Regions from separate parts of the Pedobacter sp. GW821-FHT01D05 genome, predicted to be linked through region 3. Evidence: riboswitches for the same ligand, from Rfam matches in the RefSeq annotation. Region 3 holds a riboswitch; each other region holds the start of a gene.
What was found. Region 3 has a riboswitch for cobalamin ahead of metE (5-methyltetrahydropteroyltriglutamate--homocysteine S-methyltransferase). Riboswitches for the same ligand answer to the same signal wherever they lie in the genome.

Region 1: another riboswitch for cobalamin. It lies ahead of AC07VK_RS04855 (TonB-dependent receptor plug domain-containing protein); the one in region 3 lies ahead of metE (5-methyltetrahydropteroyltriglutamate--homocysteine S-methyltransferase).
Region 2: another riboswitch for cobalamin. It lies ahead of AC07VK_RS04825 (TonB-dependent receptor plug domain-containing protein); the one in region 3 lies ahead of metE (5-methyltetrahydropteroyltriglutamate--homocysteine S-methyltransferase).

Annotation. Positions count from the first base shown of each region.
Region 1 covers NZ_JBWKXA010000001.1:1,187,066-1,197,684, forward strand. The annotation lists gene AC07VK_RS04850 (YncE family protein) at 1-265, opposite strand, end outside; gene AC07VK_RS04855 (TonB-dependent receptor plug domain-containing protein) at 262-2,298, opposite strand; cobalamin riboswitch at 2,394-2,589, opposite strand; gene AC07VK_RS04860 (serine hydrolase) at 2,673-3,920, shown strand; gene AC07VK_RS04865 (sigma-54-dependent transcriptional regulator) at 4,027-5,430, shown strand; gene AC07VK_RS04870 (chloride channel protein) at 5,643-7,433, opposite strand; gene AC07VK_RS04875 (RluA family pseudouridine synthase) at 7,508-8,230, opposite strand; gene AC07VK_RS04880 (response regulator transcription factor) at 8,472-9,161, opposite strand; gene AC07VK_RS04885 (redoxin domain-containing protein) at 9,265-10,377, opposite strand; gene gatB (Asp-tRNA(Asn)/Glu-tRNA(Gln) amidotransferase subunit GatB) at 10,377-10,619, opposite strand, start outside.
Region 2 covers NZ_JBWKXA010000001.1:1,174,077-1,184,695, reverse strand. The annotation lists gene AC07VK_RS04840 (PKD domain-containing protein) at 1-812, shown strand, start outside; gene AC07VK_RS04835 (PKD domain-containing protein) at 817-1,752, shown strand; gene AC07VK_RS04830 (DUF5074 domain-containing protein) at 1,759-2,862, shown strand; cobalamin riboswitch at 3,136-3,327, shown strand; gene AC07VK_RS04825 (TonB-dependent receptor plug domain-containing protein) at 3,425-5,290, shown strand; gene AC07VK_RS04820 (DUF6580 family putative transport protein) at 5,330-5,917, shown strand; gene AC07VK_RS04815 (ABC transporter substrate-binding protein) at 6,146-7,075, shown strand; gene AC07VK_RS04810 (hypothetical protein) at 7,072-7,656, shown strand; gene AC07VK_RS04805 (SIR2 family NAD-dependent protein deacylase) at 7,657-8,343, shown strand; gene AC07VK_RS04800 (Dph6-related ATP pyrophosphatase) at 8,333-9,058, shown strand; gene AC07VK_RS04795 (YMGG-like glycine zipper-containing protein) at 9,190-9,684, shown strand; gene AC07VK_RS04790 (Dabb family protein) at 9,921-10,256, shown strand.
Region 3 covers NZ_JBWKXA010000004.1:286,994-297,612, forward strand. The annotation lists gene apaG (Co2+/Mg2+ efflux facilitator ApaG/CorD) at 331-717, opposite strand; gene dusB (tRNA dihydrouridine synthase DusB) at 754-1,761, opposite strand; gene AC07VK_RS16295 (CPBP family intramembrane glutamic endopeptidase) at 1,805-2,731, shown strand; gene AC07VK_RS16300 (putative signal transducing protein) at 2,712-2,918, shown strand; gene AC07VK_RS16305 (phosphatidate cytidylyltransferase) at 2,962-3,771, shown strand; gene AC07VK_RS16310 (class I SAM-dependent methyltransferase) at 4,094-4,762, opposite strand; gene AC07VK_RS16315 (acyl-CoA thioesterase) at 4,824-5,210, opposite strand; gene metE (5-methyltetrahydropteroyltriglutamate--homocysteine S-methyltransferase) at 5,495-7,828, opposite strand; cobalamin riboswitch at 8,024-8,227, opposite strand; gene AC07VK_RS16325 (M14 family metallopeptidase) at 8,353-10,619, shown strand, end outside.

The DNA.
Region 1 (10,619 bases), on a different contig from region 3:
CGCCCAAACCTTTGGTTACTTCCGGATTAACCTGATTGTACAGGTTACGGGTGTAAATACCGTTTACGAGGTCCATATAATCAAGCGAAGCTTTATTCATGTTCATATTGCCTTCATTCACCAGATAAAAACCTTTAATGACTGATGTTGGCTCTGGCTCTACCTTCGTAATTTCGGAGGGTAAAGGCTGCGGATCTTTTCTGCAAGCGCTGATAATCACCATAAGAAAGGCCAAAATATATATCGGAAACTTTAAATGCCTCATAATTTATAGGTTAATGTTAATCTGTAGTTTCTGCCCGGCATCGGGAAGTTTGGAATAATATCATAGTATTGGTTAAGCAGGTTATTTACCTCGCCATTGATGTTTACACTTCCTTTTTTTAATTTAAACTCATAACCAATTGCTGCGTCGTGGGTATACCATGGCTCCATGTAATTGTAAATGTTGTTTGCTTTTTGGTTGTAACGGAATCCGGTGTAAATAAAGCCGTAGTTGGCATGCCAATTATGGTAATCTAAGCGGGCTAAAAAAGAACCACTATTTTCAGGGATGTAAGGAATTTGATCTTTATAAGTTTCTTCAAGTTTTGAAGTCACATCCACAGCTTGCTGGTAAGTATAATTGATGCCTATGTTGAGCATGAAATCATTAAGTGGTTCGAATGCTGTTTTTGCATTAAGCTCTAAACCACGTATATCAACCAGACCAATGTTGTACATTATCCAACGGTATAGGTTGGCACCAGGTTGTGCTACAATTTTATCTTTTACGCGGTTGTAATAAACATCCGATTGGATATCGATAAACTTTATCTTCTGGTTTTTGAAGCTTTTGAAATAGGTTACACCAAAATCATACTGTTTAGTGTACTCGGGATTTAACAGGGTATTGCCGATGAAAGTATAGTATAGATCGTTAAAGGTGGGCATCCTGAATATATCCTTATAAAATGCACGGATTCTGATATCCCGATCCTTTAACACTTTCCATGAGAGCATAACGGTTGGACTAAAAACCTGCTTTTTACCCGATGAGGAATAAAGTTTTACCCGATCGACTACGGTTGTGCTGAGCAGGTTTGCGTGGATATTAAGCTGCTCAAAGGCTATAGATGAGCTTAAAACATTTAAAAAAGTATTTCGATTTGGATAAGGAAACCTGTAAATATTGGCATCCAAAGTCTGGAAGGTATAATCAGATGCATAAGCGGCCTCCCAAACCGAATTGATTTTGTATTTGGCAGCAATCGATAAGTAAGCCTCCTGCTCTTTAAACCGGTTATCTAAAAAACCTGTCGTGGTTACATAATCGGGATCGAGGTAACGTTGATATATATAAGCATATTTACCGTTTACCATAATGGTGAATTTGTTAGAAAAACTTTTCTCTGCGCTCCCCTGAACAAAGAAATCGCGATCCCATATTCTTTGCTTAAAATCGAACCTGTTGGCTACAATTGCACCTGGTAATCCCCTGTCTGATAAAAATGAATAGGCCTGTGCGTGCCATTTCCCATTTCTAAACTTACCAAACAATGCAGCCTGTAGACGAAAGCGCTCTACATCCCCATTATTTCTTACTGCAGTGGTATCGAAAACACCATTGGTATACCTGAATTTATATCTACCATCGGCATGTATATATTCGGTATTGATACTCGCCTTTAGCTTTTCATTAATCTTATATTGATAAACGAGAGCAGGATTGATCAGACCGAATGATCCGCTTTTTAAAGCCAGTTCTATTTTTTGATTTTGTTTTTTTTCGAAATCGGGATCTTTGGTTTTGAGATAAATACTGCTTGCAGCCGAATAACTTTTTGCCGGAACCAATAATTCGGGCTTTTGGCCACTGTACAAAGAAATTTCTTCGAGATTGTTCAGCGAGAATTTTCCTAAATCTACTTGACCGTTCTGTGCATTGCCAATCTGGATTCCATCCAGAAAAACTGCGGTGTGATTGGTACCTAAACTGCGTACATTCACCGTTTTCATCCCACCTATTCCGCCGTAATCTTTCAACTGCACACCTGAAAGATAGCGTATGACATCGGCAACAGATAAGCTATTGATTCTTTTAAGGTCTTCGGCAGATAGGATTTGTACCGGTGTAGGCGATTTGCTTTGTTCAGTTAAGCGGTATTCTCTAATCTGAACTTCTTTCAGTTGCGTTGCTTTTTTGGTGCTGTCAGTTTGTGCCCTGGCATTTAAAGGCAATAGAAATCCTGTCCATAAAATGGAAGAATATAGAAAAAACTGCATTTTGCCCGCATAGGCAGAATGTTTACTTGTCATTTTGATTGTGAGTTTAACCCACAGCCAACAGATGGAAAAGAAATGAAATACGAATACGTAAGTACATCACCCCTTAGCTTCAATCCCCGAAAGCTATGAAATATAATGCTAAGGCAGGTCTTCTGACTTACTCCCGGGTTTCCGGCCTTCCCATCCCGACGAGTCGGAACAGTGGCAGATTGATTGGAAATCCGTTAAGGAGCTTACAGCTGCGGGACAGTTACAGATTTACACTGTATTCCCTTTTAATTCCGGGTGTAAAGCCGGAAACCAAAAGCGCTGCAAAACTAGCAAAATTAAACAACATGTAAAATGGATGATGGAAAATGGTGATTTTAACAGAAAAGACTAAATTAGGAATCAAATTTTCACTTATGAAAAGAATATTAATTGTTGCTTTTTCATTAATAAGCCTATCTGTTATGGCGCAAAAAACCGATACTGTTTTTCTGAAGAAACTGATGGAAACCAGGCCAGAACTTTTTTCTGCGGTACTCAATCATCCTGATCAAAACCAGATCCAGATTCTTTATACACAGGTTAACCGAGATGCGAAGAATAAACCTACATTTAAAACCTTTAGTTACAATCTCGATCCGCATCATTATTTTTATCCTGCAAGTACGGTTAAACTTGCTGCAGTCATTTTTGCTTTAGAGAAAGTAAACCGGTTGAAAAATACAGGTTTAACAATTAAAAGTGCGATGATTATAGATAGTGCCTATAAAGGACAAACGAAGGTTTTGACAGATACAAGTGCTAAAAATGGGCTTCCATCAATAGAACATTACGTTAAAAAGATTTTGCTTACCAGTGATAATGATGCCTTTAACCGTTTATTCGAGTTTGTTGGTCGTGCCGAAATTAATGAAAAACTGAAAGCGAACGGATTATACGATAGCCGTATTTTAAACCGTCTGGCCATTGGCGACGCAGGAGAATCTGCGAAACATACCAATCCCATCAAATTTTACAATGGTGAACAATTGGTGTATGATCAACCGGCGCAGTACGACCCAAAAGCGTATGAATTGAAATTAAGCAACCTGGTAATGGGTACCGGATACATGGACAGCACCGACAAGCTGGTAAACAAACCTTTCAGTTTAGCGGGGAAAAATGCTTTCGCCATTAACGATCAACAAAAACTCATGCAGAAATTGATCTTTCCTGAGGCTTTTCCGGCTAAAGAAAGATTTAACCTTAGCAAAGCGGATTATAAACTCATTTATACTTATATGAGCAAGTACCCAACGGAAAGTGATTTTCCTAAATACGATCCGAAAGCGTTTTGGCCAACCTATGCCAAGATGTTGTATTATGGTAGAGAACAGGTAACGCCAGATCCAAATATCCGCATTTTCAATAAATATGGTGATAGTTACGGCTACATTATCGATAACTCCTATTTTGTTGATTTTAAAAACGGAATTGAATATTTCTTAACCGCAGTTGTGCAGAGCAATGAGGATGGTATCTTCAACGACAATAAATACGAGTACGAAACGGTTTGTTTCCCTTTCATGAAAAATCTGGGAAGAACGATTTACGAATTGGAACTAAAAAGAACTAAAAAACAGAAGCCCGATTTAAGTAAGTTCAAAATGGATTATGCTTATTAAAAACCTTTCCCATCTTTTTAGGTTTATAGCGTATTAATTGTATAAAAAACTATACATTAATTAAAAAATAATATATTCGCATTTCAAATAAAAGAATACATCTCTAATGGCTAAATTATTAATAATTGACGATGAGCGCGCGATAAGGAGTACCCTACGCGAAATTCTGGAGTACGAAAATTACGATGTTGAAGATATCGATAACGGTATCGATGGCCTCGAAATGATCAAAAAAGGAAATTTCGACCTGGTACTTTGTGATATCAAGATGAATAAGATGGATGGTATGGAAGTGCTCGAGCAGGCACAGATCATTAAACCCGATTTGCCATTCATTATGATATCTGGTCATGGAACAGTTGAAACTGCCATTGAAGCCAGTAAAAAAGGAGCTTTCGATTTTATTTCGAAACCACCAGATTTAAACCGGTTATTAATTACGGTCCGTAATGGTTTAGACCGTGGAAATTTAGTTACTGAAACCAAGGTTTTAAAACGTAAAGCGAGTAAAACCCGTGAAATTTTAGGCGAATCGGAAAGCATTTCTAAAATTAAAGAAACCATAGAACGTGTGGCTCCTACCGAAGCACGTGTATTAATTACTGGTGCAAATGGTAGTGGTAAGGAGTTGGTAGCTAGGTGGTTACATGAAAAATCGAACCGCGCCGATAGCCCTTTAATCGAAGTGAATTGTGCGGCTATTCCATCAGAACTGATTGAGAGCGAGTTGTTTGGTCACGAGAAAGGTTCATTTACCTCTGCTGTTAAACAACGCATCGGTAAATTTGAACTGGCTAATGGCGGTACTTTATTTTTAGATGAGATTGGCGATATGAGCCTTTCTGCCCAGGCAAAGGTTTTACGTGCCCTACAAGAGCATAAAATTTCGCGTGTAGGTGGTGAAAAGGAAATTGAAGTAAATGTTCGTGTTTTAGCGGCAACCAATAAAGATTTATTGAAAGAAATCGAAGATGGTAACTTCCGTATGGATTTGTACCACCGGTTAAATGTAATCAATATCCATGTTCCACATTTAACGGAACGTACCGATGATATTCCGGTTATTGCCCAGAACTTTTTAGAGAATATCTGCAGCGATTATGGGATGCCTGTTAAGAAAATAAATGATGGCGGTATGGCTGCTTTACAAGCTTTGCCCTGGACAGGTAATGTGCGTGAGCTGCATAATATGATTGAGCGTTTGATTATTTTGAGCGATAAGGTAATTACCGAAAATGATGTACGTGCATTCGCTAATCCAGGCGGCGGTACAAACATTGGTGCTGCAACCAGTGCACAGATTGCAGGTGCGGGAGGATCAGCCTTAGCTTCTTCTTTCGATTCGTTCAATAATTTTCAGGATTATAAAGATCATGCAGAGCGCGAATTTATCAAATTCAAGCTGGAGAAAAACAATTGGAACGTATCAAAAACAGCTGATGAGATTGATATCCAGAGAAGCCATTTGTACAGCAAAATTGAGAAATTTGGTTTAAAAAGAGCTGAGTAACTGATTAAATTTAAAAGTTTTGAGGTTGGAATGTTTTAAGGTTGTCCGAGAACATTCCAACTTTTTTATTTATACATATAGACAAATCGTCATCTCGACTGAAGTGCAACGGAATGGAGATATCTATGAGTAATATCCAGACAAAAAATTCTCTTCCAAAGGAGTTCCTTTGGAACACTACGGTCGAAATGACGATCTTGGAGAATTTAGAGTTATCCCATGTAATCATTCTGCCTCATCAGCAATGCCCGGTATTTATTAAAAATTGCAGTTTTGGAAACGAAACCCAAATATTGGTTCTGAGCCGTTAATACAGGTAAAATCCACACATTATCTTGCTCCATTTTCTCCAATACTATTTTCAGATCATCATTTTCTGTAATGGCGTTCGGCGCAGGTTGTACTAAATAAGAGGCTTGCAAATTTTCCTTATCAGGGTGATTGATCATCTCATTAAATAGTTCTTCTATATAAATTATCCCCTTAAAATCGCCCATTTCGTCTGTTACAGCGCAAATGTTTTTATGCGAATGCATAATCTCGGTCATCTTAACCGAAATCAGATCGTTCATATATAATTGAGGATAAGTTTTCTCGATCAGATATTTCAGTTTCATCTGGTTTAAAACAGTTGTATCCTTATCCTCATGAGATAATAACTCACCCTTATCGGCAAGTGCTTTAGTATAAATAGAATGTTTTTGCGAGCTGCGGTTAATGGCGTAAGAAATTGCAGTGGTAATCATCAACGGAACCATTAAAATATATCCGCCCGTAATTTCGGCAATCAGGAAAATACCGGTTAAGGGAGCATGCATAATCGATCCTAAAGCAGCTGCCATACCGGCCACAATAAAATTAGATACGTTTAATTGCGCCAAACCAGACAGATTTACCACATAGGCAAATATAAACCCGATTAGTCCGCCCATAATTAAACTGGGTGCAAACGTTCCACCGTTACCACCGGCGCCTAAGGTAACCAAGGTGGCGATCGATTTCATAAAAATGGTTACCACTGTAAACAATACTACTAAAGCCGGAATGGTATTGTAATCGGCGAAGATACTATTATTGATTACCGCCTGGTAATCTCCTTTTAGTAAGCCCTTTATTGTGATGTAACCTTCACCGTAAAGTGTTGGGAATAGAAAAACCAAAACGCCAAGCATTAAACCACCAACAATAACTTTGGTATAAGGATGTTTTATTTTATAGAATAGTCCTTTTACGGCATAATTTGCTTTGGTAAAATAAATGGAGAATAAGCCGATAAAACAAGCCAGTATTACATAATAAAACAATGCGTTCACTTTCCATCCTTCTGTAACCAAAAAGAAAAGTTGCTGTGTGTAGAATAATCTTGCTACTACTGCAGCTGTTGCAGCCGATAACAAAAGCGGGATAAACGCAGGAATGGTAAACTCTGGCAATAAAATTTCAATAGCGAAAACAATCCCAGCCACAGGGCTATTAAATGCTCCTGCAATACCTGCTGCTGCGCCACAGGCCACCAACATGGTAATTTCGCGATAAGATAAACCCAGTAAACGACCAAGGTTTGAGCCTATTGCCGATCCACTGGTAACAATTGGTGCTTCCAAACCTGTTGAGCCACCAAAACCTACCGTAACGGCTGCGGTAATAATCTGCGAATAAATATTATGTGCTTCTACCTTGCTCGATTTTTTCGAAATGGCATAAAGTAAAGGGGGTAAGCCCGTTTCGAATTTCGTTTTACGGATAAAGTATTTGATGTACAAAACCGTTAAGAAAATACCGATCATCGGAAATATAAAGTACAGGTAGTATTTATATTTCCAGTGCCAGTCTGATTGAAGAAATTCTTCGATATGGTGGGTCAAACTTTTTAAAGCGGCAGCTGCAAGTCCTGCTAAAACCCCAACAATTACGGCAAGGATAATTAAGAAATTACGGTTTGATATTTTAGATTTTCGGTATTGGTTAATATTATCAAGGTAATTTACAAATCTGATGTACATTCTATTGTTTTTTAATAGAGGGCGAAGGCCAAAAGTAACAAAAACAACGAAACGAGCCAATTTAAAGGGCTGTTTTATGCATCAAATTTATCCAATAACTTAATTAAGGTTGCAAAATCTTTTGGATAAGGTGCATCGATCACAATATCTTTGTCATCTAAACCTTTAAAAACCAAATGCCTGGCATGTAATGCAAAACGTTTCATAATGGGCTGCTCCTCTTCGCCTTTGGTTAATTTATAACCTCTCTTAATTGATGAAAGAAAAACTGGTTTCCCTTTATACATATCATCACCAACAATGGCTGCCCTTTGTGTTGCTAAGTGAATACGGATCTGGTGCATTCTACCTGTTATTGGCTTGCATTCAACTAATGTATAATGTTTGTAGTACTTTAACGAATCGAAAATAGTTTCAGCTCTTTTGCCTTCTGCCCTATCAATGGTTACGTTTTTATTGCCATCGTTCAAGATTGGAAGATCAACTGTTAACTGATCGAAAATAACGTGCCCATCTACTACGGCATGATAGGTTTTATTTACTTTCCTTCTTTCGAACTGCATAGAAGCATGGCGGTAACCTTCAGGATTTTTTGCAATGATTAGCGCACCAGAAGTTTCTTTATCCAAGCGGTGACAAACCTGTGCATCATCGCTATACTGTTTGGCCAAGCGTAATACATTGGTTTCTCCAGATCCACCGCGTTCATCGAGGGAGGCTAAAAATGGAGGTTTATTGATAACAATAAAATCGTTGTCTTCGAAAAGAATAAGGTCTTTAAAATTTGGAAACTTCAAACTGTGCTGCAATTAATGAACCGCAAAAATACGATTTTATTTTTTTAAGGCGGGCGTCACCCTGAATTTATTTCAGGACCACATTCTGGAAAGATGCTGAAATGAATTCAGCATGACGAATTCTTTACGCGTATCGTCCTCCTGAACTTGTTTCAGGATCTAATTGAAAATTTTAAGTCCAAAAAAGCCGCTCCGATGTTGATCAGAGCGGCTTAATAACTTTAGCTTTTATAATTATTACTTAAGAAAGCTCAAACTTATAACCTACCCCTTTTACGGTTGATACATATGTTTCGCCTAATTTTTCCCTTAGTTTACGGATGTGAACATCAATGGTTCTGTTTGTTACTACTACTGAATCTTCCCAGATATTTTTAAGGATCGATTCGCGGGTATAAACTTTTCCTGGTTTTGATGCCAATAGGTATAAAAGCTCAAATTCTTTTTTCGCCAATACCACTTTGTTACCGCCTTGAAAAACCAAATAAGCTTCACGGTCGATTACTAAATCGCCAATTTCCAATTTGTTTTCAGAGACTTCTTCTGTTCCTGTATTTCGTCTTAAAATTGCATTAATGCGGCTAACTAAAGCACGTGGTTTAATTGGTTTTGCGATATAATCATCAGCACCTACATTAAAACCTGCAATTTCAGAATACTCTTCACTTCTGGCGGTTAAGAAAACCATAAATGTATTCTTGAATTCAGGTATTGCACGCATTAAACGGCAAGCCTCAATCCCATCCATTTTAGGCATCATAATATCCAGGATAATCAAATCTGGATGTACCTTTTTCGCAACAGTAATTCCTTCTTGGCCATTGGTAGCTGTGAAAACCTGATAACCCTCTTTTTTAAGGTTATATTCAATAAGCTCCAGAATATCTGGTTCATCATCAACAATTAATATTTTCTGACCTGCGTTGTTCATAGTTAAATATTTGTTACGAAAGTAGTGTCTATGATGCAATATTTAGTTAAGCCTAAGTTAAGAAATTGTTAATTACTTAAATTAGTTTAACATGGAATTTGTTTTAAAGTAACGTTTTGGCTAAAAATGCCTCTAATTGATCGCCACGCAGGTTTTTAGCGATTATTTTTCCAGAGGGATCAACTAAGTAAGAAGTTGGGATAGCTTGCACCTGGTATTTTTTTACCGTTGCACCATTAAAATCTTTTAATTCCGAAACGTGTGCCCAGGCTAATCCATCTGCTTTCACTGCACCTAACCATGCTGCCTTGTCGGTATCGAGCGAAATGCCGATAATATCGAAGTTCTTATTTTTATATTTATTGTAAACCTTAACCACATTCGGATTTTCCTGACGACAAGGCTGGCACCATGATGCCCAAAAATCGATCAGTACGTATTTTCCTTTATAGTCTGATAAACTTACAGGTTTGTCGTCAGCTGTATTAATGGTAAATGCCGGAGCAGCCTGCCCTACCTGGACCGCTTTTAAAAGTGCCATTTGTTTTACAAAAGTATCAACTGTAGCATTGCCTTTAATTTCTTCTTTCACTTCATCCGCAAATTGTACCAGTTCTGCTTCAAATTCCTGCGGACTCAAAGTATTCATGGCATAGAAACTGGCAAGCGTACCTTTGTTGTCTTTAGCAAATTTTATGATCTGCGTGTTTAATTGATTGATGTACGATTCGTACTGAGGTTTCATCGATTCCAGCACGGCCGCCCTGTTTTGAGGCTGTGTTGCTACTTTCGCTTCGAAATCGGCCTGTAGTTTTTCCACCTGTTTGGCAAAATTGTTTCTAATGGTATTTAGTTCTGATAATTTTTCTACCTCATTCGCCCCAGAAATTTTATAAGCCATTGTTTTGTCGGCCAAATCAGCTTCTAATTTAATGTCGTCGCCATTTTTTGCAATTAACATAAACTCATGGTTACCTATCGATACCCTAAAGAAATCAACTGATGGGGTTTTACGGATGAATTTAAATTCACCTTTTTCTGATAGATTGGTCGAATCGACTGCAACCATATTGCTATTCTGCATCCCATATAAAAATACTTTCTTCTCCGTACCTGGGTTTTGGAAAGTTCCGTCAATGGTAAAGCTATCTTTGGGTTTACATGCAGTGAAGGCAATCGCGATCAGCATGATCAGGCTCAATTGTTTTAGTCTCATTATTTCAGTTTTTCAAGTATTAATTCATTTAATTTTTTAGCATCAGCTTTTCCTTTGGCTAGTTTCATTACATCGCCAACAAACAGACCTAAAACGCCCTTTTTGCCTTTCTTGTATGCTTCTACCTGCTGTGGGTATTTATTTAACACTTCATCAATAAAACCAATTAATTCGTCTCCGTTTTCAGAGATCAATAAGTTTAATGATTGTGCCAGATCGGTAACTTTTGCATTTTCCTGTAA
Region 2 (10,619 bases), on a different contig from region 3:
CTGTAGTAGAAATCACCCCAAACAGTACAAAATTTATCACTACTGTTTTTGAATATTTACCTGCACCTGGCCAGTTTATCAACGAAGGTTTAGGAAGCCTAGCAGGTGCACAAAAAATTATTGGCGATGTAAGTAAAACCAGTATGGTTACCCTTGGCGGTTTTGGGGGTTATGTGATTTTTGGATTCGATCACTCGGTAGTAAACAATACAGGTGCCGATCTCGCCATTTATGGTAATCCGATCGGTGGTACAACTCCTTTTGCTGAGCCAGGGATCGTAATGGTGAGTCAGGATGCGAATGGAAACGGTAAACCAGATGATGAATGGTATGAGCTCGCCGGCAGCGAATACAACAACCCACTTACGGTTAAAAACTACGAAATTACCTACATCAACCCGAAAGGTTTTGCCAATGTAAGCTGGACAGACAATCAAGGCGGCAGCGGAACCTACGATGTAAACAATTTTCACAAACACAATTTCTACCCTGAATTTGCCCCTAACCAGGAAAAATTAACATTAAAAGGCACCTTGCTTCCATCCACCTGGGGCAAAAACGGCAGCATTTTCATTAACAGTGCATTTGCATGGGGTTATACCGATAGTTGGTCGATAGCAGATGATTATGCCACTAAAAGATACAACAGTTTAGATCTTGATTGGGCCGTTGATCAAACCGGGAAGAAAATCGTATTGCAAACCATCGATTTCGTAAAAGTTTATACCGGGCAAAGAGAAAAAGGAAATACACTCCTTGGAGAAGTTTCAACCGAAGTTAAAGGCGCAGTAGATCTGGGCATTAATAAATAAGCTGATGAAAATAAAATCAATAGTAAGCTTAGCACTTTTATCTGCTGTACTTCTTTCCTGTAAGAAGGAAAATGCAGTTGATAAAGATGGGGAAGGAGATAAACCTACGGTTAACCAATCGCCATACCTCAATAAAATATATGAATTTAAGCAAGCTCCAGGGCAATTTACCAACGACCTTGTTAAAGCTGATATCCTAATTGGCAACGCAGGTAATGGCCTGGTTTCACTGGGAGGTTTTGGCGGTTATATTATATTCGGCTTCGATCACAGTATAACCAATGCAACTGGAGCAGACCTTGGTATTTACGGCAATCCGCTTATCGGTGTTGGCATGGAATTTTCAGAGCCAGGCATTGTATGTGTAATGCAAGATCTGAATAAAAACGGTTTGCCAGATGATGTTTGGTACGAACTAGCCGGAAGTGAATATAACGATCAGGCTACCATCAAGAATTACAAAATCACCTATTACAAACCATCGAAATTAACTGATGATATCCGCTGGACGGACAATCAGGGAAAAGAGGGCCTTGTACTAAAAAATCAATTTCACACGCAAGATTATTTCCCTTCATGGGCTACTACAAATGAAATTTCCTTTACCGGAACCTTGGTCAAAAATACACTCGCCCCAGGAGAAATCATTACCAATAAACCATTGGGCTTTGGTTACGCCGACAATGGATCGAGCGAATATGCAAGCCTACAGGAACAATTTGGCAGAGGATACAACACCTTCGATATCGATTGGGCTGTTGATGCCACAGGTAAAAAAGTAACCTTAAGCAGCATCGACTTTGTAAAGGTTTACACAGGCCAAAACAGTAACGGTAATCCCTTTAGTCCAGATAATGATAACGACCGTTCGCGCTACATCGGTGAGATTTCTACAGAATTCGGCGGAGCGGTAGATCTTAAACTTTTAAAAAATAAATAACACCCTATGAAACAATTCAACTTTAAGCCATTATTTGTAACTGCAGTTCTTTTAATAACAGGTCTTTATTCTTGTAAAAAAGACAATGTAGAAGATATACAGACCAATCCGGTAGCAGGGAAATATGAAAATGGTTTCTTCGTAATCGGCGAGGGATCTTACGGACAGAGCGCAGGTGCAGTAAGCTTTTACCGTTATGGCGATGATACCCTTTCGATCAGGGCATACGAAAAGGAAAACCCAGGAAAAATATTATCGAATACAGCCAAAACCAGCACCTTACAATTTGCGTCGATAATTAACGGTAGCATTTATTTGATGAGCAAAATAAACGGGCCCATTGTAAAAATAAACGAGCAAACTTTAAAAGAAGAGGCCAGATATATACAAGAAGCCAGCAACTGGAGAAGTATTATCCAGGTTGATGGGAGCAGAGGCTTGGTGAGTGCAAATGACGGCGTATATCAGATAGACTTAAATACACTTACCGTTCAAAATAAACTAACAACTGTTGGTGCTGTAAATACAGGCGATATGTTGAAAAAAGGAGATAACGTTTATTTGTTGCAGAGTAATGGAGCAAAAATCATCTCGTCGAGCAATTACTCATTGGTTAAAAGTTTCTCGAACATTAACCGTGGATTCGCACAAACACCAAATGGCAAAGTTTGGGCTTCAACAGGTAGCCGTTTAATCGCAATCGACAATAATTTAGATACTACAGGTATTGCCTTAACAATAGCTTTAGGATCTTTCGGTCTTGATGCGCCAACGCGTATTACCGCGTCAACCAAAGAAAATGCAGTTTTTTATCACGCTGGAAAATCAATTTATAAATATATTGATGGTGATAAAACATCGTTATCGCAACCATTTATCAATATTACCGAAGATCCTTTTATGGTATACGGTGCTGTCCGTTACGATCGGAATAAAGATTATATCGTAGTTAACGGAATCCAGGGTTATGGTGCAGCTTCTACTGTAAATTATCTTCTCATCTATAATGCATCAACTGGTGCTTTGGTTAAAAAAATCAAATACGGTGGTGATGGGGTAACAACAGATTTTAGTAAAATCTATTTCCCTGATTTAGCCATATTTCATTAAAATATCATTCAGTAATTACCTCTCAAAGTTAAAGGTCTGCCAGTGGTGCAGGCCTTTTTTTGTGGTTTCGCTAGCCTTAAAGCTAAACCTGTTGTAAAATTGATTAGGTATCAGGAAGTATTAGCTACACATTTACCTCGCATTTTGTTCGGGTATTATTGTCACAACCCTGTCTTAAGTCCGAACCAACCCCGAACCAACTCCGTTTTAACTATATGCCATTAAGATGCTAAACTGTTTCTAATTGGTCTCCTTTCTCTCCGCTCTTTTTACTACATTTGCGCTGCTTTTGGTTCCTGATGTAAAATTGGGATTAAAAGGGAATACAGTGTAAATCTGTAACTGTCCCGCAGCTGTAAGCTCTATAACGTTTTTCAATCCATAAGTCACTGTTCCGCTTATCCGGTACGGGAAGACAGAAAAACGGGAGTAAGTCAGAAGACCTGCCTTTAGCATTTAATTTCATAGCTTTCGGGGATTGAAGCTAGGATTGAGATACTTAACGTTTTTCGTATTTTCATTTCCTTTTCTATCTGTTGGCTGTGGGCAAAACCACAATCAAATGAACAAAAAAAGAATGCTAACTGTAGCCGGTCTAGGGCTAGCGCAGTTAATGATTAGCCAGGTGGCTAATGCTCAGACACAAGACAGTCTGCAGCTTAAAGATGTTGTAATTTCTGCAACTAAAAATGATCAGAAACAATCACAAACAGGTAAAGTGGTAACCATTATCAGCCGCGAAGTATTAGAACGCAGCAACGGCAAGTCATTACCTGATTTATTGAACGAGCAAGCTGGTATCGTTATCAGTGGGGGATATAGTAATCAGGGCAAGGACAAAAGTATATTTACAAGGGGCGCACTTGGTGGCTACACCCTGGTTCTTATTGATGGTATCGTACAGAACGATCCCGCAAGTATTAGCGGAACTTTCGATTTACGTCTATTCTCAATCGATCAGATTGATCATATCGAAATCCTAAAAGGTGGGCAGTCTACCATTTATGGATCTGATGCCGTTGCGGGAGTAATCAATATCATTACTAAAAAGGGTGGACCTAAAGGAAATACCATTTACGGAGTAGCCAGTGCCGGAAGCTTCGAAACTTACAAAGGAACGATCGGCTTAAATGGTGGCGTAGAAGGTTTTTCATACAACATCAATTATACCCATTTGAAAACCGACGGAATTTCTGAAGCCGCTGTACCACCAGGAAGTACAGCTATATTTGATAAAGATGGTTTTAAAACTGATGGTTTAAACGCAAATTTCGGGATCAAACTCGACAAAAATTTCTCAGTTAATCCGTTTTTACGTTATTTCTATGGCGATTATAAAATAGATCAAGATGGATTTACCGATGGTTTACCTGCCAATAATTCTATTTTAAAACAGTTTAGTGCAGGCTTTAACGCTGAATATAAATTCAATACCGGTAAAATAACGCTAAATTATAGCCACCAAAGCAACTCGAACGACGTAAAGTCTAGTTATGCAGGTTTTCCAAGTAATTTTTTAAACTTCGGAAAGCTTAATGTGGTTGATCTATTCTACAACCAGAAACTTGGAAATAAATTAGATTTATTGGTAGGTATCGACGATAGAAAAATGAAGTTGATTACCGACACCAAAAACCCAACAACCAATATCTTCGCCGCTTACGGATCATTGTTTTTACATGATTTAAGCATTTTTAACCTCGAAGTAGGCGGACGTTACAACAAACACGATCAATATGGCGAGAACTATACTTATTCGATTACCCCAAGCATTAACATCATTAAAGAAGTAAAATTATTTGGAACAGTATCTACAGCTTTCAAAGTCCCTACACTGAATATGTTGTTCGGTCAGTACGGCGCCAATCTGGATTTGAAACCTGAAAAATCTCAAAATTATGAAGCCGGTGTAAACTTAAACATTGCTGATGAAGCCTTTACTTTACGTGTTACAGGTTTCAAACGCGATTTAACTGACGCCATTGTTTATACCACAGGTTACATTAATCAGGGTAACCAAAAATATAAGGGTTTTGAGGTTGAGCCAGCTGCAAAATTTAGTGTTTTCAATATCAATGGTTACTATGCTTTTGTAGAAGGAAATACAGGAACAACCAATTTTTTAATCCGCAGACCAAAACACACCTTCGGCATTAATGCAGGTGCGCAGGCAACTGGCAATTTATATGCAAGTGTCAACTTCCGTTATTTTGGCAAACGTTTCGATACCAATTTTATATCTTATTTAAATGAAGAGATGCCATCATACTACTTGTTAAATGCATACGTAGAATATGCTTTGGCTAAAAAACGTGTGAAATTATTTTTTGATGCCAAAAATATCCTGAACAAAAAATACACTGAAATTATTGGCTACAATACACCTGGCTTCAACTTTAATACAGGCGTAAGTTTTAATATCCGCTAATAAAAATTTAACTTTGCTTAAATATTAACCAGAAATAGCATGTCTCATTTAAAATTTAATCCACGTACTTTAATTTTGTTGTTAATGATATTGGCAATAACGGCTTTACGTTTGCTGGTAACATTTAACTCAGATGAATTAAAGTTTGCCAATTTTTCATCAATAGGAGCGGTAGCTTTATTTGGAGGCGCATATTTTAAAGATCATCTTAAAGCATTTGCTTTTCCGCTGTTAAGTTTATTTTTAAGCGATTTAGTACTTTACACAACCATCTATAAACAGTATGTAGATATGTTTTTAGTTCAGGAACTTTGGACATACCTTGCAATTGCATTAATGGTTTTAGCCGGTCGTTTCTTATTAAAAAAGGTAAATATTGCCAGCTTATTCCTATCTACAATCGTAATTGTATTTATTCATTGGATAGTAAGTGATATCGGTTCATGGTATAAGAACCCACTGTATACACAAAACTTAAATGGTTTTATAGATTGTTTAATTAAAGCTATTCCATTCGAGATTAGATTTTTAGAAGGAACAATGATTTATGGTGCTTTGCTTTTTGGAGCTTTCGAAATTTTAAAAGCAAAATACCCGGTATTAAAACTGCAAACACAAGAGTTGTAGCAATATCCATTGTTTGGTATAATACCAATCAAGTGAAAACAACATAGAAATCCTCTTTTGATTCGATTCAAAAGAGGATTTTTTTTTAACTTAGGGCTTACGTCAGGCTGTCCCGAATGTTCGGGATCAGTATCTACTAAGATGATATGACTTTAAGGATATCTGACGTTAAAAATAGATCCTGATCCCGATGTAAAATCGGGACAGGATGACGCATAAAATATAGATATGAAAGTTGTTTCCTTTTTACCTGCTGCTACAAAAATGATTTACGATATGGGCCTGCAGGAATACTTGCATGGTGTAACATTCGAATGCCCTAAAGAGGCCACAGACCAGCCCAAAGTTGTACGTTGCATACTAGAAGGCAAAAACTATTCGAGTATCGAAATAGACCGGATCTTTTCGGCATCCAAAGCACAGGGCAAAAGTTTGTATTGGGTAGATGATGCACTGCTGGAAAGCATCGCACCTGATGTGGTTTTCACGCAGGATATATGCGAAGTTTGCAATATCGACACCGTTTGTACCGAAACAGCTGTAATGAAGCTTAGCAAACAGCCTACGCTGGTGCCTTTATCGCCCAATAACTTACAGGATGTTTTCGAATGTGCCATTACCATTGCCAGGGCTTTAGGAAAGGAAGAAGTGGCTTTAAATTATCTTGCAGGCCTGCAAAAGAAAACAGATCATATTTTAGACCAGCTTAGGGCAAACCGTGCACCACTAAAAAGGATTATGTTAATGGAGTGGATCGAACCGATCTACAACTGCGGACACTGGATTCCTTTTCAGATTGCAGCAGCCGGTGGCGTTGATATGTTGTCTAATCCTGCCGGCGACTCTATTGTAACCCAATGGGATAAAATCCTGAAATACAATCCAGAGGTTCTGGTTATTGCACCATGTGGTTTTGATATGAATAGAAGCATGGAAGAAATGGAGCTGTTAACGTCAAAACCAGGCTGGACCGATCTTGAGGCCGTAAAAAATAATCAGGTTTATATTGCAGATTTTGATATGTTCACTCAACCGAGCGTAGGTACCCTGGTTGAAGGTATAGAAGCTTTAGCCTGTATGTTCCACCCGGAGATTTTTAAAGCTGATGATAGGATAGCCAAAAAGTTTGTAAAACTCAATATCTCAATATTAGCATGAAGCATATCTTACTAACGCTCGCTTGTCTTTTCTTTTATTCATTCTGTATTGCACAAGAAAAAAAATATACTGATTCTGCAGTAGCAGAGTATATTAAAGCTTGTCAGTGTAAGTTTGGATATAAATATGACTGGAAGTTAAAATCTGTAAAAAAACACGAAGCATATTCGTGGGTAAAAAAAATAGTCTTTATTTCATTCAAAAATAGCGATTCGACAAAAGAGGTTTGTTATTTAAAAAATGAAAAGATTGACAATGATATCGTTACCGAACAACATTTGTTGACAGATGGGGAAACCGACTCACTTTTTAATATAATATATGGATATAACTATACTACTTATCCATCAAAGATTTTAGTATTTGAATGTAAGCGCCCAGAAAATGCAATTCTATATTTGGATAAAGATGATAAGGTTATATTTTCGATAAACATTTGTTTTTCTGGAACAGGGCATCAAATATGGACAAGTAAAAACTACAAGGGTACACATACAACAACATTTGGAGAAACTTGCTTTGGCAAATATGAACTCCTTGCTAAACTTTTCAGATCAGCAGGAATTAGAAATATAAAATAAATGAAATTAGTTGTTTTAACAGGAGCAGGGATCAGTGCCGAAAGTGGGTTAAAAACATTTAGGGATTCTGATGGCCTATGGGAAGGCTATAATGTTTATGATGTGGCCACCCCCGAGGCTTGGGAGAGAAATCCGGAATTGGTACAAGAATTTTATAATGAAAGAAGAAGACAGGTTTTAGCTGCAAAACCCAATCTGGCTCACCAGGTGCTTGCCGAGCTGGAAAAAGACTTCGACGTTGAAATTATTACCCAAAACATTGATGATTTGCACGAAAGGGCAGGCTCTACCAAAGTTACCCATCTTCATGGCGTAATTACCAAATCACAATCAGACAGAAAAGCAGATTTAACTTATCCCATCATCGGTTCAGAAATCAAAATGGGCGAGCTTTGCGAATTAGGTTCTCAACTTCGTCCACATGTAGTTTGGTTTGGCGAAGCTGTACCCATGATCGAGGTAGCTGCTAAACTTTGCAAACAGGCCGATTTGTTTGTACTAATCGGAACTTCATTGGCCGTTTATCCGGCAGCAGGCTTAATTGATTTTGTGCCTTCCTTTGTCGACAAATACATTATCGATCCAAAAACACCCGATGTAAAACGTTATAAAAATGTAATCAGCATTGAGAAAAATGCGGTAGAAGGCATTACAGAATTAAAAGAAATATTAGCCAATGCCAGATAAAAAGCTTTGCATTTTTAATTGGAGTGGTGGTAAAGACAGTACACTGGCCTTACACTATGCCCTACAAGATCCTACTATCGAAATCCGTTACCTGATTACTACAGTGACCGAAAAATACAACCGTGTTTCGATGCATGGCGTTAGAGAAGCTTTATTAATTAAACAAGCTGAAAGTATTGGTATTCCACTGTATCAGATCCGTTTGAGCGAAATGCCTGATATGGAAACCTACGACAGTACCATGAAGCATCATCTTTCAAAATTTAAAGAAGAGGGTATTACGCATTCTATTTTTGGTGATATCTTTTTAGAAGACTTACGTACTTATCGCGAAAAAAAATTAGCAGAAATTGGGCTTAAGGCTATTTTCCCACTTTGGAAAAAAGATACAAAACATTTAATTGAAGAATTCCTAAACCTGAACTATAAAACCATCATTGTTTGCACACAGCAAAATCTCGAAAATTTTTGTGGAAAAGTAATCAGCCTTGATTTAATCAGGCAACTTCCCGCAGATATCGATCCCTGTGGCGAAAATGGAGAGTTCCATACTTTTGCATTTGAAGGACCAATTTTCAAGAATACAATCACTTTCACCATCGGAGAGAAGGTATTCAGAACTTATAATGCTCCAAGTAAAACCACAACAGATGACGATTCACCTTGTTCATCCACAGCACTTTCCGGCTTCTGGTATATAGATTTATTGGAATAATTTTTCTTTTTAAAACATTTTGGCATCATTTTTTCTTTAGTATTGGTAATTAACTAAATCACACAACATATTGAAACCTGTTTAGCGAGGTTAGGTAGCTAAACAAGCGTCATATTAAAAAATTAAGAGTTATGAAAAAGATATTTGTAGTAATCGCATTAAGTACTTCAGTTTTATTTGCTTGTAATAATAAGGCAAAAGAAGAAGCAGCATTAAAACAACAACAGGCCGAAAAACAATTGGCTATTAAAGCCGTAAAAGATAGTTTAAGGTTAGATAGCTTTAAAAAAGCCGAAGTGGCCAAAGCAGAACAGGAAAAAGAAGCTAAACACCAGGCAGAATTAGCTGCAGCTAGAAGAGCAAGCTCATCTAGATCTTATGCAAGCTCAGGTGGTGGTTCTAGCAGTGCTTACGGTGGCACACAACCAACAGCTAAGAAAAAAGGTTGGAGCGATGCAGCTAAAGGCGCAGTCATCGGTGGTGCAGCAGGAGCAGTTGGTGGTGCTTTAATTGATAAGAAAAAAGGTAGAGGTGCTATCATCGGTGGATTGGTTGGAGCTGGTGGCGGTTATTTAATCGGTAGAGGTGAAGACAGAAAATCTGGCCGTGTGCAGCCTAAAAACTAAGAAAGGTTTTTAAAGATATATAAAGTCCCGATTTACATCGGGACTTTTTTTTGTTTTACCTGTCCCTGGTCGTCATGCTGACCTGTAGCGCAGTGGAAAGCTACGGAGTAAATTTATTTCAGCATCCTTCTAATCATTAAATACATTCAAGAAAAATTGTATATACCGTATAAAATTCGATTGTATTTTTTGTGCTTAATATAAAATGATCGATATATTTAACAAAAAAAAGAACCATGATAGAAACCCAAACCGCAGATAAAGGACAGATCCAACACTTCGTAATGTTCTGGTTAAAACCTCAGCTAACCAAAACCGAAATTGCAGATTTCGCTAACTTCTTTGAAAGTTTAAAACCTATAAAATATATTAAAACGTTAAGTTACGGTTTAGCAGCAGGTACACCTGTACGCCCTGTTACCGATAACTCTTTTACTTATTCGCTAACCATTACCTTTGCCAGCATTGCAGACCATAATGCTTACCAGGAAGATAAAGTACATTTAGATGCTGTAGAAAAATTCTCTAAAAACTGGTATAGAGTAGTGGTGCACGATACCATAATCTCTTAATAAGTTTTAGCCACAGAAACGCTGAGCATACGGAAGATTCTGCAACGCCTCATGCTGAACTTGTTTCAGGATCTTTTCACCTTGGCCATAGGTACGCACAGATGAATACTTATTTTCATTGATGCGCATTTTTTATTAAAGATTCATTTACGAAAGGATCAATCCCCACGATCCGTTATTTCGAGCGCAGCTGAGAAATCTATTTTAAGTTAAGTAACCTGGAAGAGGTTTGTTTCCATGAATTTATTTCAAGGTTACAAAACAATAGATATTTGTTCATTATAGGATGAAGAAAGTCCAAACCTCCCATTTATTTGGCAAAATAAGCTTATAAAATTATATTTTGTGATTATACATAAAAAT
Region 3 (10,619 bases):
GTTTAGGTGGCAGGGTAGGTTGTACTATTTTGGGTTGCAGAGTGCAGAGAAACTATGATATACGGACCATGCTATTAAACATTAATAGTAGCAGGATTATTGCAAATTAAACCTGATTGACGTGAAAAGCCCGGAGCGAAGAATGTAGAGAGGACTTGAAACAAAAAGCAGGACTACCACTAAAATGGAATGCTGCAGTTGCTTTTCTAAAGAATAGATAAAAGAGATTGGTTGCTGTTACATCATTGTTGAGACAACGATAGAATTAATTTGATTCAGAGATTTCTCCATTTCGCTTCACTTCAGTCGAAATGACGATTTTTCAAAGAATTAATTCAGTTTATAAGGAGCGATTAACTGAAACTCTGGAATATCAACTTCGAATTCAGATCCGTCAATGTCGCGTTTCATTAAGTACGCACCTTTCATGCTGCCCATATCGGTTTTCAGATTACAGCCAGAAACATATACATGCGTTTCGCCGGGTTGAATAATAGGTTGTAAGCCAACCACGCCTTCACCCTCTACCTCTCTTCGGCTACTGTTCGAATCGAAAATAAACCACTGGCGGCGCATTAATTGCACAGCATAATCAGAAAGATTAGAAATTTCTACGCGATAAGCGAACATATAATGCTCGTTGGCCGGATTTGAATATTCTGGCTGGTACACTGTTTCAACTGAAACCTTAACCCCGTCTGTAATAGCTGTAACCATGATGATTTACGAATGTATAAAAAAACCTTTCAAAAATCAAGCCAGTACTTTAGTGGCGTCGTAGTCGGCAAATTTTTCTGCCACTTCTTCTAAAATACTGTAAATGTTGTTGATATCTGGCTCGGCCACCAAACGCATACGGTAAGGTTTAAAATCTGGGAGGCCTTTAAAATAGTTTGCATAATGGCGGCGCATTTCGAAAATTCCGGTTTTAGGACCTTTCCACTCCAGCGATTTATCTAAATGTGTACGGCAAACTTCAATACGTTCTTCAATAGTTGGTCCGGCAAGGTGTTCACCCGTTTTAAAAAAGTGTTTTACCTCACGAAAAATCCATGGGTAACCGATTGCTGCACGGCCAATCATGATGCCATCTATCTCATATTCCATACGCCAGTTAGCCGCTTTTTCAGGACTGTCTACATCGCCATTACCAAAAATCGGTATTTTGATGCGTGGATTGCGTTTAATCTCCCGGATAAGTGACCAATCGGCCTCGCCTTTATATAACTGCGCTCTTGTTCTGCCATGAATGGTAAGTGCCTGAATGCCTACGTCCTGAAGGCGCTCGGCCACTTCGTAAACATTTTTGGTGTTATCATCCCAACCAAGGCGGGTTTTAACGGTAACCGGCAAATGTGAAGCTTTAACAACAGCATCGGTCATTTTTACCATTTTATCGATATCCTGTAAAAGGCTTGAACCTGCGCCTTTACACACTACGTTTTTAACCGGACAGCCATAATTAATGTCAACCAGGTCCGGTCCTGCTGCAGAGGCAATTTCTGAGGCTTCACGCATGTGATCGATATCGCCACCAAAAATCTGGATACCAATTGGCCTTTCGTATTCGAAAATATCGAGCTTTTGTAAGCTTTTTGCAGCATCACGGATCAAGCCCTCCGAAGAAATAAATTCGGTGTACATCATATCAGCCCCGTTTTTTTTGCATACATAACGGAACGGCGGATCGCTCACGTCCTCCATTGGAGCCAGTAATAATGGGAACTCACCTAAATCTATATTTCCTATCTTAACAGACATTTTCTATCTTCAACGATTAATAAAACATACAAAGGTACAAATAATGAATTTTGTAACACCTAACAAGGAGGAAATCAATCCTTTCTTACAATTACTTTTACTTTTATTTTACGCAGTTACAGGTGGACTTGTGTTTGGGATTATAGCTGTTGTCATTGTTTTACTCATGTATGGCTTAGGAATCGTAAGTAATTTGGACATGCTTTTAGCTGGCGATACCAAGTATATTGCTGGTTTTAAAGTGATACAAATATTAAGTTCGATCGGAACATTTATTTTACCTCCAATTGCCCTGGCCTTAACAGAAAGGAAAAAAGTAACAGAATTTTATCTTTTCAAGCAACCAAAATTCTTATTAATTGTGCTTGTTCTGGCCATTATGATACTGAGTATGCCATTTATGGAATGGACCGTAATATGGAACCAAAAAATGGTTTTGCCCGATTTTTTACATAAGATAGAACAGTGGATGAAGGAGAAAGAAGCTATTGCAATGAAAATGACAATTCAATTGATCACAGTACGCAGTAATTTCGATTTCATTGTAAACCTCGTTATGATTGCTGTAATACCTGCAATTGGCGAAGAATTAATGTTCCGTGGAGGTGTACAACGATCGTTAAACAGGGCTTTTGAAAACCCACATCTAGCTATTTGGTTATCGGCCATAATTTTCAGTGCCATCCATGTGCAGTTTTATGGTTTTGTGCCACGTATGTTGTTGGGTGCAGGGTTTGGTTACCTGTATTATTATAGCGGAAGTATCTGGTATGCCATGCTGGCGCACTTTATAAACAACGCCTATGCGGTTTGTGCCGCTTTTTATATGCAAAAACACCATATGCCACTTGATAAAGCTGACGAACCGATCGGTTTTCCATGGTATGGCTATTTAATTAGTGCAATAATTACCATAGCTTTGTTCAAAATTTTTAAAGATAACGCAACACGTGAGCGAAAATTGGGTTAAAGTATATACCACCAGCGATGCCTTTGCGGCCGAGGTATTAAAACAGGGATTAACAGAAGCCGGAATTCTGGCGGTAACGATAAATAAACAGCTCTCGGCATATAATATTGGCGAAATAAATGTTTTGGTGAATAAGGTAGATTTCGATAAAGCCATAGAATACATCGTTGAAAACGAAATTGAATAGTAGAAATGATCTTAAACCTTACACCCTTTATCGCTTACCTTAAATGAAAACCAGGGCAATAACCGCTTTCTTTTTTACCATTGTAATGCTTGGCTCTATCCTTCTGGGGAGCTACACTTTTACCATCTTTTATCTTGTTTTAAGTGTTTTGGCATTGTTTGAGTTTTACAAACTGATTAAAAACTCCGGAATAAGACCACACCGTAATATCGGTTTGGCAGCTGGCTCATTGGTATTTTTAATGGCAGCTGGCTTACACTACCTTAAATACGATGTGAAGTATTTGCTGCTTTGTATCCCTTTAATTTTCTCGGTTTTTATCACAGAGTTATACAAAAAGAACAAAATTCCATTTGCCAACATCTCGTATACTTTTGTTGGTTTTGTTTATGTAACCATTCCTTTCTGTTTTTTTCACGCCCTTGGCTTTTTGAAAAACTGGAACGAATATAACTTTCATCTTCCGCTGGCATTTTTACTGATGCTTTGGGCAAATGATACAGGCGCTTATCTTTTTGGGGTAAAGTATGGTAAACGCAAATTGTTCGAGCGCCACTCTCCAAAGAAAAGCTGGGAAGGTTTTTTCGGAGGGATGTTCACCAGTGTTTTGGTCGCTTTTGGCTTATCATTTCTGTTTACCGAAAGTCCGGCCTGGGTTTGGATCGGCATGGCTGTATTGATTGCTAGTTTTGGTACACTGGGCGATTTAGTAGAATCGATGCTTAAACGCAGTCTGGATACGAAAGATAGTGGTGGTTTATTACCCGGCCACGGTGGTTTGTTAGATCGTTTTGATGGATTGTTATTGGCTGCTCCAGTAGTTTATGCCTACCTGTATTTGATTTTGTATTAAAGATAAAAGAAAATTTTAGCCACAGATGTACACCGATAAACACGGATTTGAATACTGTGTTTAAGCCTATCTATTATAGTCGTTTTAACGGGAATGAATAAGATTACATTTATAGTGTAGTTGCAACCAAAACGATACAATCGCTATTCTTGCGAAGAAGCTGTATCATAAATATAGATTGTCATCCTGAGCTTGTCGAAGGACCTGTTTAGATTTCTCACAAGACGTTTCGACAGGCTCTCCGTAGGAGTCCTTTGGACAACGTGACAAATTCGAAGCAAATACAATTTATGAGACAGCCCTCTATATATTCTTTATAATTCTATTCAGCAGAGGCAACTAAAACATAGTAAGCTCTTTCTACCTGTTCGCCAGTTTTACTTTGTATCCGCTCTAATTTTTTAAGGGTATTTTTAATGGTAAGACCTGCTTTTTCTAATAATTCTTTTACGGTTTCTACCTCGTAAAGTGTAAATCCATAAGGGGTAAAAGGGAGGGTTTGCATGAAAGTTTTATCAGCAAAACATATAGTTAAAGTGCCCTTAGGTTTTAATATTCGCTTAATTTCGTTGAGGTATTCACTTGGATTTGTCCAGAAGTATATCGTATTAACCGTAAAAATTTTTTCAAAGCGATCATCATCAAAGGGCAATGTAATGCCATCTGTTAGCTGAAAGTGAACCTTTCCTTTTGTTATGAAATCCTGATTGATCTTTTCGGCTTCGGCAATAATGGTTGCAGAAATATCAGCACCGAAATAATTGAGGTTTTCGGCTTTTGATAAGAGTTGAGCAATATGCCCGCCGTTACCATGGCCGATTTCTAAAACAGTTTCATTGTTTTGAAGACCAAGTGAATCAATTGCAGCGGTCGTCATACCGATATTATTGGCATGCATCATTTCGCCTGTTTTAATGCCGTGTTCACCTTCAGGACAACTCAATTGTTTGGCAATATTTTTTAAATCTTCTTCAGAAAGTTGCTGTTCCATAATCAAATTTAAAAATTTAGGCATTATGATTTTTACATCTTTTTGGCCAAAGCTTACAAGATTATTTAATTACCTGAACCGGCTTTTTATTTTCATCAATGGCCACAAAAGTAAAATCGCCATGCACCGCCAACTCTCTTCCCTCGGCATACATCTGCTCGATATAAATTTCTACATTAACCTTTAAACTGGTATTACCCACATGGTTTACCTTACCGATAAGCTCTACAATTGTGCCTGCCGGAATTGGTTTTTTAAAATCTATCCGGTCGCTGCTTACCGTAACCATAATCTGACGGCTAAAGCGGGTTGCGGTAATAAAAGCAACTTCGTCCATTAAATGCATGGCTGTTCCGCCAAAAAGGGTATCGTAATGGTTTGTTGTATTGGGGAAAACGGCTTTAAAAATGCTGGTTTTAGAATTTTCTATTCTTTCTTCTAGGGTCATGGGTTAAATATAGGTGCTGTAAAAAGCTTTGGCAACTTTCTAGCTATTTTTAGTAGAAAATTGCCAAATTAAAAGATTTGCCTTGAGAAATGGATACTGAAATGTAAAAAAATGTGCTTTCAGTAATGCAATTAAGTAGCGAAATAACTAAAAACATGTCATCCTGAGCTTGTCGAAGGACAGTCTTTTTAGTTATTTCACGATAAGGGTCTTCGACAAGCTCAGACTGACAACAATCGAATTCTTAACTTAATAGTATTGGTTTCTGTGTGACAAAATTAGAATTAATTCACCTGAAGATCTGCAGCAAGTACCTCTTCGGCTTTACGCATTTCTTTTGCGGCTTCAACCATTTCTATTAGTGCCTTTTTGGTTTCGTCCCATCCGCGGGTTTTTAAACCACAATCGGGGTTTACCCAGAGTTGCTCGGAGGGAATAACAGCTTTTGCTTTTTTGAGCAACTGAACCATTTCTTCCCTCTTCGGAACCCTTGGAGAGTGAATATCGTATACCCCGGGGCCAATTTCGTTTGGATATTTAAAATCGGCAAATGCATCTAATAATTCCATCTGCGAGCGTGAGGTTTCGATGGTGATTACATCGGCATCCATATCGGCAATGTTTTGGATGATATCGTTAAACTCCGAGTAGCACATGTGGGTATGGATCTGTGTGTCGTCTTTCACACCACTCGCCGAAATTTTAAAGGCTTTAACCGCCCAGTTCAAATAGTTTTGCCAATCAGCTTTGCGCAATGGTAAACCCTCTCTAATGGCTGGCTCATCAATCTGAATGATTTTTATCCCTGCATTTTCCAGATCACAAACCTCATCGCGGATGGCCAGGGCAATTTGAGTGCAGGTTTCTGATCGAGGTTGATCATTACGTACAAACGACCATTGTAAAATCGTTACCGGTCCTGTTAGCATACCTTTCATGTATTTTGAGGTGAGCGACTGCGCATAGGCGGTCCATTTTACCGTCATAGGTTTCGGCCGCGAAACATCACCAAAAATGATCGGTGGTTTTACGCAGCGTGAGCCATAACTCTGTACCCAGCCATTTTTAGAGAAAGCAAAACCATCTAGCTGTTCACCGAAGTATTCAACCATGTCGTTGCGCTCAAATTCGCCATGAACCAAAACATCCAGATCGATCTCTTCCTGCCAGTTTACGGCTTTTGCAGTTTCTTTCGCAATGAGATCATCATATTCTTCAACGGTAAAAGTTCCGTTTTTAAGCTTTGCTCTCCAGCTTCTTACCTCTGCCGTTTGTGGAAATGATCCGATGGTAGTAGTGGCGTAACTTGGCAGATTGAGTTCCTGTTGTTTAATTTTTCTGCTCGAAAATGGACTTAAGCGTTCTGCATCCTGCTCTTTTAATCCTAAAACACGTTGTTTAACTTCGGGATTGTGGATGATTTTAGAAACTTTACGGTTAGCAATCGCGATCTTATTTTCCTCAAGTTTTTGCAGGGTAGATGCAGGGCTTTCGTTGGTGATCAGTTTTTTTAGGGTAGCTACCTCCGCAATTTTTTGTTTCGCATAAGCCAGCCACTGTTTAATTTCGGCCGAAAGGTTTTGCTCATTGGTTTCATTGTCTAAATCAACGGGTGAGTGGATTAAGGAACAAGATGGGGCGATCCACACTTTATCCAGGCCTCTTTTTTCTACTACTTGATTAATGATGGAAACAGATTTTTCGAAATCATTTTTCCAGATGTTTCTTCCGTCTACCAAACCTAACGAAAGGATAGTATCTTCCTTTAGTGAAGCTAAAACCTCCGTCAATTGACCTTCAGCACGTACCAGATCGATGTGTAAAACATTTACTGGTAATGAAGTTGTTAAAGCTAAATTATTGCCCAAGCCTTCGAAATAGGTAGCCAAAACAATTTTTATCCTTGGAAAAGCCTTTCTGATCTCTTTATAGGCATATTCGTAAGCTTTCTTGTCTTTTTCGGTAAGGTCTAAAGTCAAAAAAGGCTCATCAAACTGAACATATTCAACATCCAAAGCATCTAAGCGGGATAATATCTCGATATAAACCGGAAGGAGATTTTTGATCAGATCGATTTTTTCGAAACCAGCTTCTTTTTCTTTTCCCAATAAAAGGTAAGATACCGGGCCGATTAAAACAGGTTTTGTAGTAATGCCCAATTGTTTTGCTTCGTAAAACTCATCGATAATTTTGGTAGAGAAAAGTTTAAAAGGCTGGTCTTTGTAAAATTCAGGAACAATGTAATGGTAATTGGTATCGAACCATTTGGTCATTTCCATTGCTACCACATCCAATCCCTCTTTTTGATAACCTCTTGCCATGGCAAAATAGAGATCAAGCTCTGAATTTCCTTTTTTCAATATCACTTCGTTATACCTTTTCGGAATGGCCCCAAAAGTTAAAGAATGATCAAGGACATGATCATAAAAAGAAAAGTCGTTCGAAGGAATGAGGTCAATTCCAGCTTCTTTTTGAAGGTTCCAGTTTTCGTGGCGAATGTTTTTTCCCACCTGAAGTACATTTTTGTACCCAGTTTTATCTGCCCAGTAATTTTCGCAGATTTTCTTTAATTCCCTTTGGCTACCTATTCGCGGATAGCCCAGATTTTGCGTTAGCATCTCTTTTAAAGATTAAGTAAATAAATCGTTTAAAAGCTCATAGCAATATTTTATAATGTTTTTTGTTAGAAATAAAGAGGAAAGGTTCGCGCACAAGCAGCCTACTCATCAGCAAAAAGCTTAAAGCAAGCATATAAAATGTTTAATTTTATGGTGTACAATCAGACCTGACCAATTACTTTATAACGCGAAAGCACCGTCAATTCAATATAGGCAGGTCTCCTGACTTATTCCCGATCTTATCGCCTTCCCATACCGGTAAACGGCACAGTGGCATGAATGATAAGACCGTTGTCTTTTTAAAGACAGAATTTACAGTTGCGCGACAGCTCGTGATTTGCACACGATTCCCTATTAATCCCGGGTGTAATTCCGGGAACCTGTATCGGTTGATGAAAAATAAAGTTAAGAACTTACATCAAGGCAAATGTATGGATTAGGATTTAAAACTTGTAACAAATTTACAGCAAGCCGTTTTTAGCGCTTATTCTCTATTATATTTGATTACCTAACTAAACTTTATTATGATAAAAATCTACTTTAAAAGGCTTTTTATTGCTTTTTTACTGGTAAATAGCTGTGCGGTGCTGGCGCAGGAAGTGCCAACGCCTAAATCGCATTTTGGTTTTGATATCGGCGACGATTATCAATTGGCCAATTATACCCAAACAGAAGCTTATTTTAAGAAACTCGCGGCAAGTTCTGACCGCATTAAACTGGTTGATATTGGCAAAACCGAAGAAGGCAGAAGTCAATACATGTTAATCGTTTCTTCACCAGAAAACCTCAAGAAATTAGATCGTTACAAGGAAATTTCGCAACAACTGGCACACGCAGAAATTACAGCGGAGCAGGCAAAAGCATTGGCCCAGGAAGGTAAAGCAGTAGTTTGGATTGATGGTGGCCTGCACGCCAACGAGGTGGTGGGTGCACATCAGCTGATCGAAACTGCTTATGAGTTTGCCTCCAGAAAAGACGCTGAAACCCTGCGCATTTTGGATAACGTAATCATTTTGTTTACCCATGCCAACCCTGACGGGCAAGAACTGGTGGGCAATTGGTACATGAGGGAGAAAGACCCAAAGAAAAGAACAACCTCAGGTTTGCCTGTTTTGTATGAAAAATATGCAGGTCATGATAACAACCGCGATTTCTTTATGTTAAACCTTAAAGAAACGCAGAATATCGGCCGTCAGCTTTTTGTAGAATGGATTCCGCAGATTATGTATAACCACCATCAGGCTGGCCCTGCAGGAACCGTCGTTGCCGGGCCTCCCTACCGCGATCCTTTCAATTATGTTTTTGACCCAACGTTATTAACCAGTTTAGATGCCGTTGGTGCGGCCATGCACAACCGCATGAATGTAGAAAACAAACCTGGTTATACTCAACGTGGAGGATCGGTTTACTCTACCTGGTACAATGGCGGTTTAAGAACCACCACTTATTTTCATAATATGATTGGGCTCCTGACCGAGATTATCGGGAACCCTACGCCTTCTGAAATTCCGTTAGTTCCTTCGAGATTATTGCCTAACGGCGATTCACCAAACCCGATTACCCCGAGGAAGTGGTATTTTAAAAACTCGATCGATTATTCGGTATCGTTAAACTATGCCGTTTTAAACTATGCGCAACGCTATCGCGACGAATTGTTGTACAACATTTACCAGATGGGCAGAAATTCGATAGAACGTGGTAAAAAAGATACCTGGTCTTTTTCTCCAAAAAAAATAGAAGCCATTAATAACGCGGCTAAAGGTGAAAAAGGGGCGCCAATTGCCGGAGGTGATGCAGATTTTGGGGCAAGGAGGCAGATCAGTATGAAAGCTTTTGATACGGTAATGAAAGCTCCTGCAAACAGAGATCCCCGCGGATACATTTTAAGTGCCGATCAACCGGATTTTAACTCTGCTGTTAAATTTTTAAACGCTTTGATCAGAACGGGTATTGTGGTTCAAAAAGCAACCGCTTCATTTTCCGTTGCGGGAAAAAATTATCCTGTCGGAAGTTATGTCGTAAAAACCGATCAGGCTTTCCGTCCGCACGTTTTGGATATGTTCGAGCCGCAAGATCATCCAAACGATTTTAAATACGAAGGGGGTGCACCAATTCCACCATACGATGCTGCCGGATGGACTTTAGCTTATTTAATGGATGTGAAATTCGACCGGATTTTAAATGATTTTTCAGGGCCGTTTGAGAAAAACCCTTACGGAGAATTATTAAAGCCAGAGAATAAATTGCCTAATGGATCAAATTATGTGTTAAGTGCAGCACAAAACGATTCTTATACTGCAGTGAACGATCTTTTGAAAAATAAAATTGAAGTTCACCGTTCTACTGAAAATGGCGATTTTTATGTTTCGTCAGCAGGGAAAGCCATATTGGAAAAAGCAAACATTAAACTCAAAACCGCGGCCGTACCAAAGGATAAGATTAAAATTTCTGCTGGCAGAATTGCGCTTTGGGATACCTATGGAGGTTCTATGGCTTCGGGCTGGCTGCGCTTTTTAATGGAACAATATCATTATAACGCAACGGTAATTTATCCGCAGGATATTGATGCCGGGAACTTAAAATCTAAGTATGATGTAATTATTTTTGTAGGTGGTGCGATCCCATCGGTACAGGGAGGTGCTGGAAACAGATTTTTTGGGCCAAAGGCAGAGGAAGTTCCTCAGGAATTTAGAAACCGTTTGGGAAGGATCACCGCAGACAAATCAATCCCTGAATTAAAGAAATTTTTGGAGGCAGGCGGCAATATTGTAACTATTGGCAGCAGTACCAA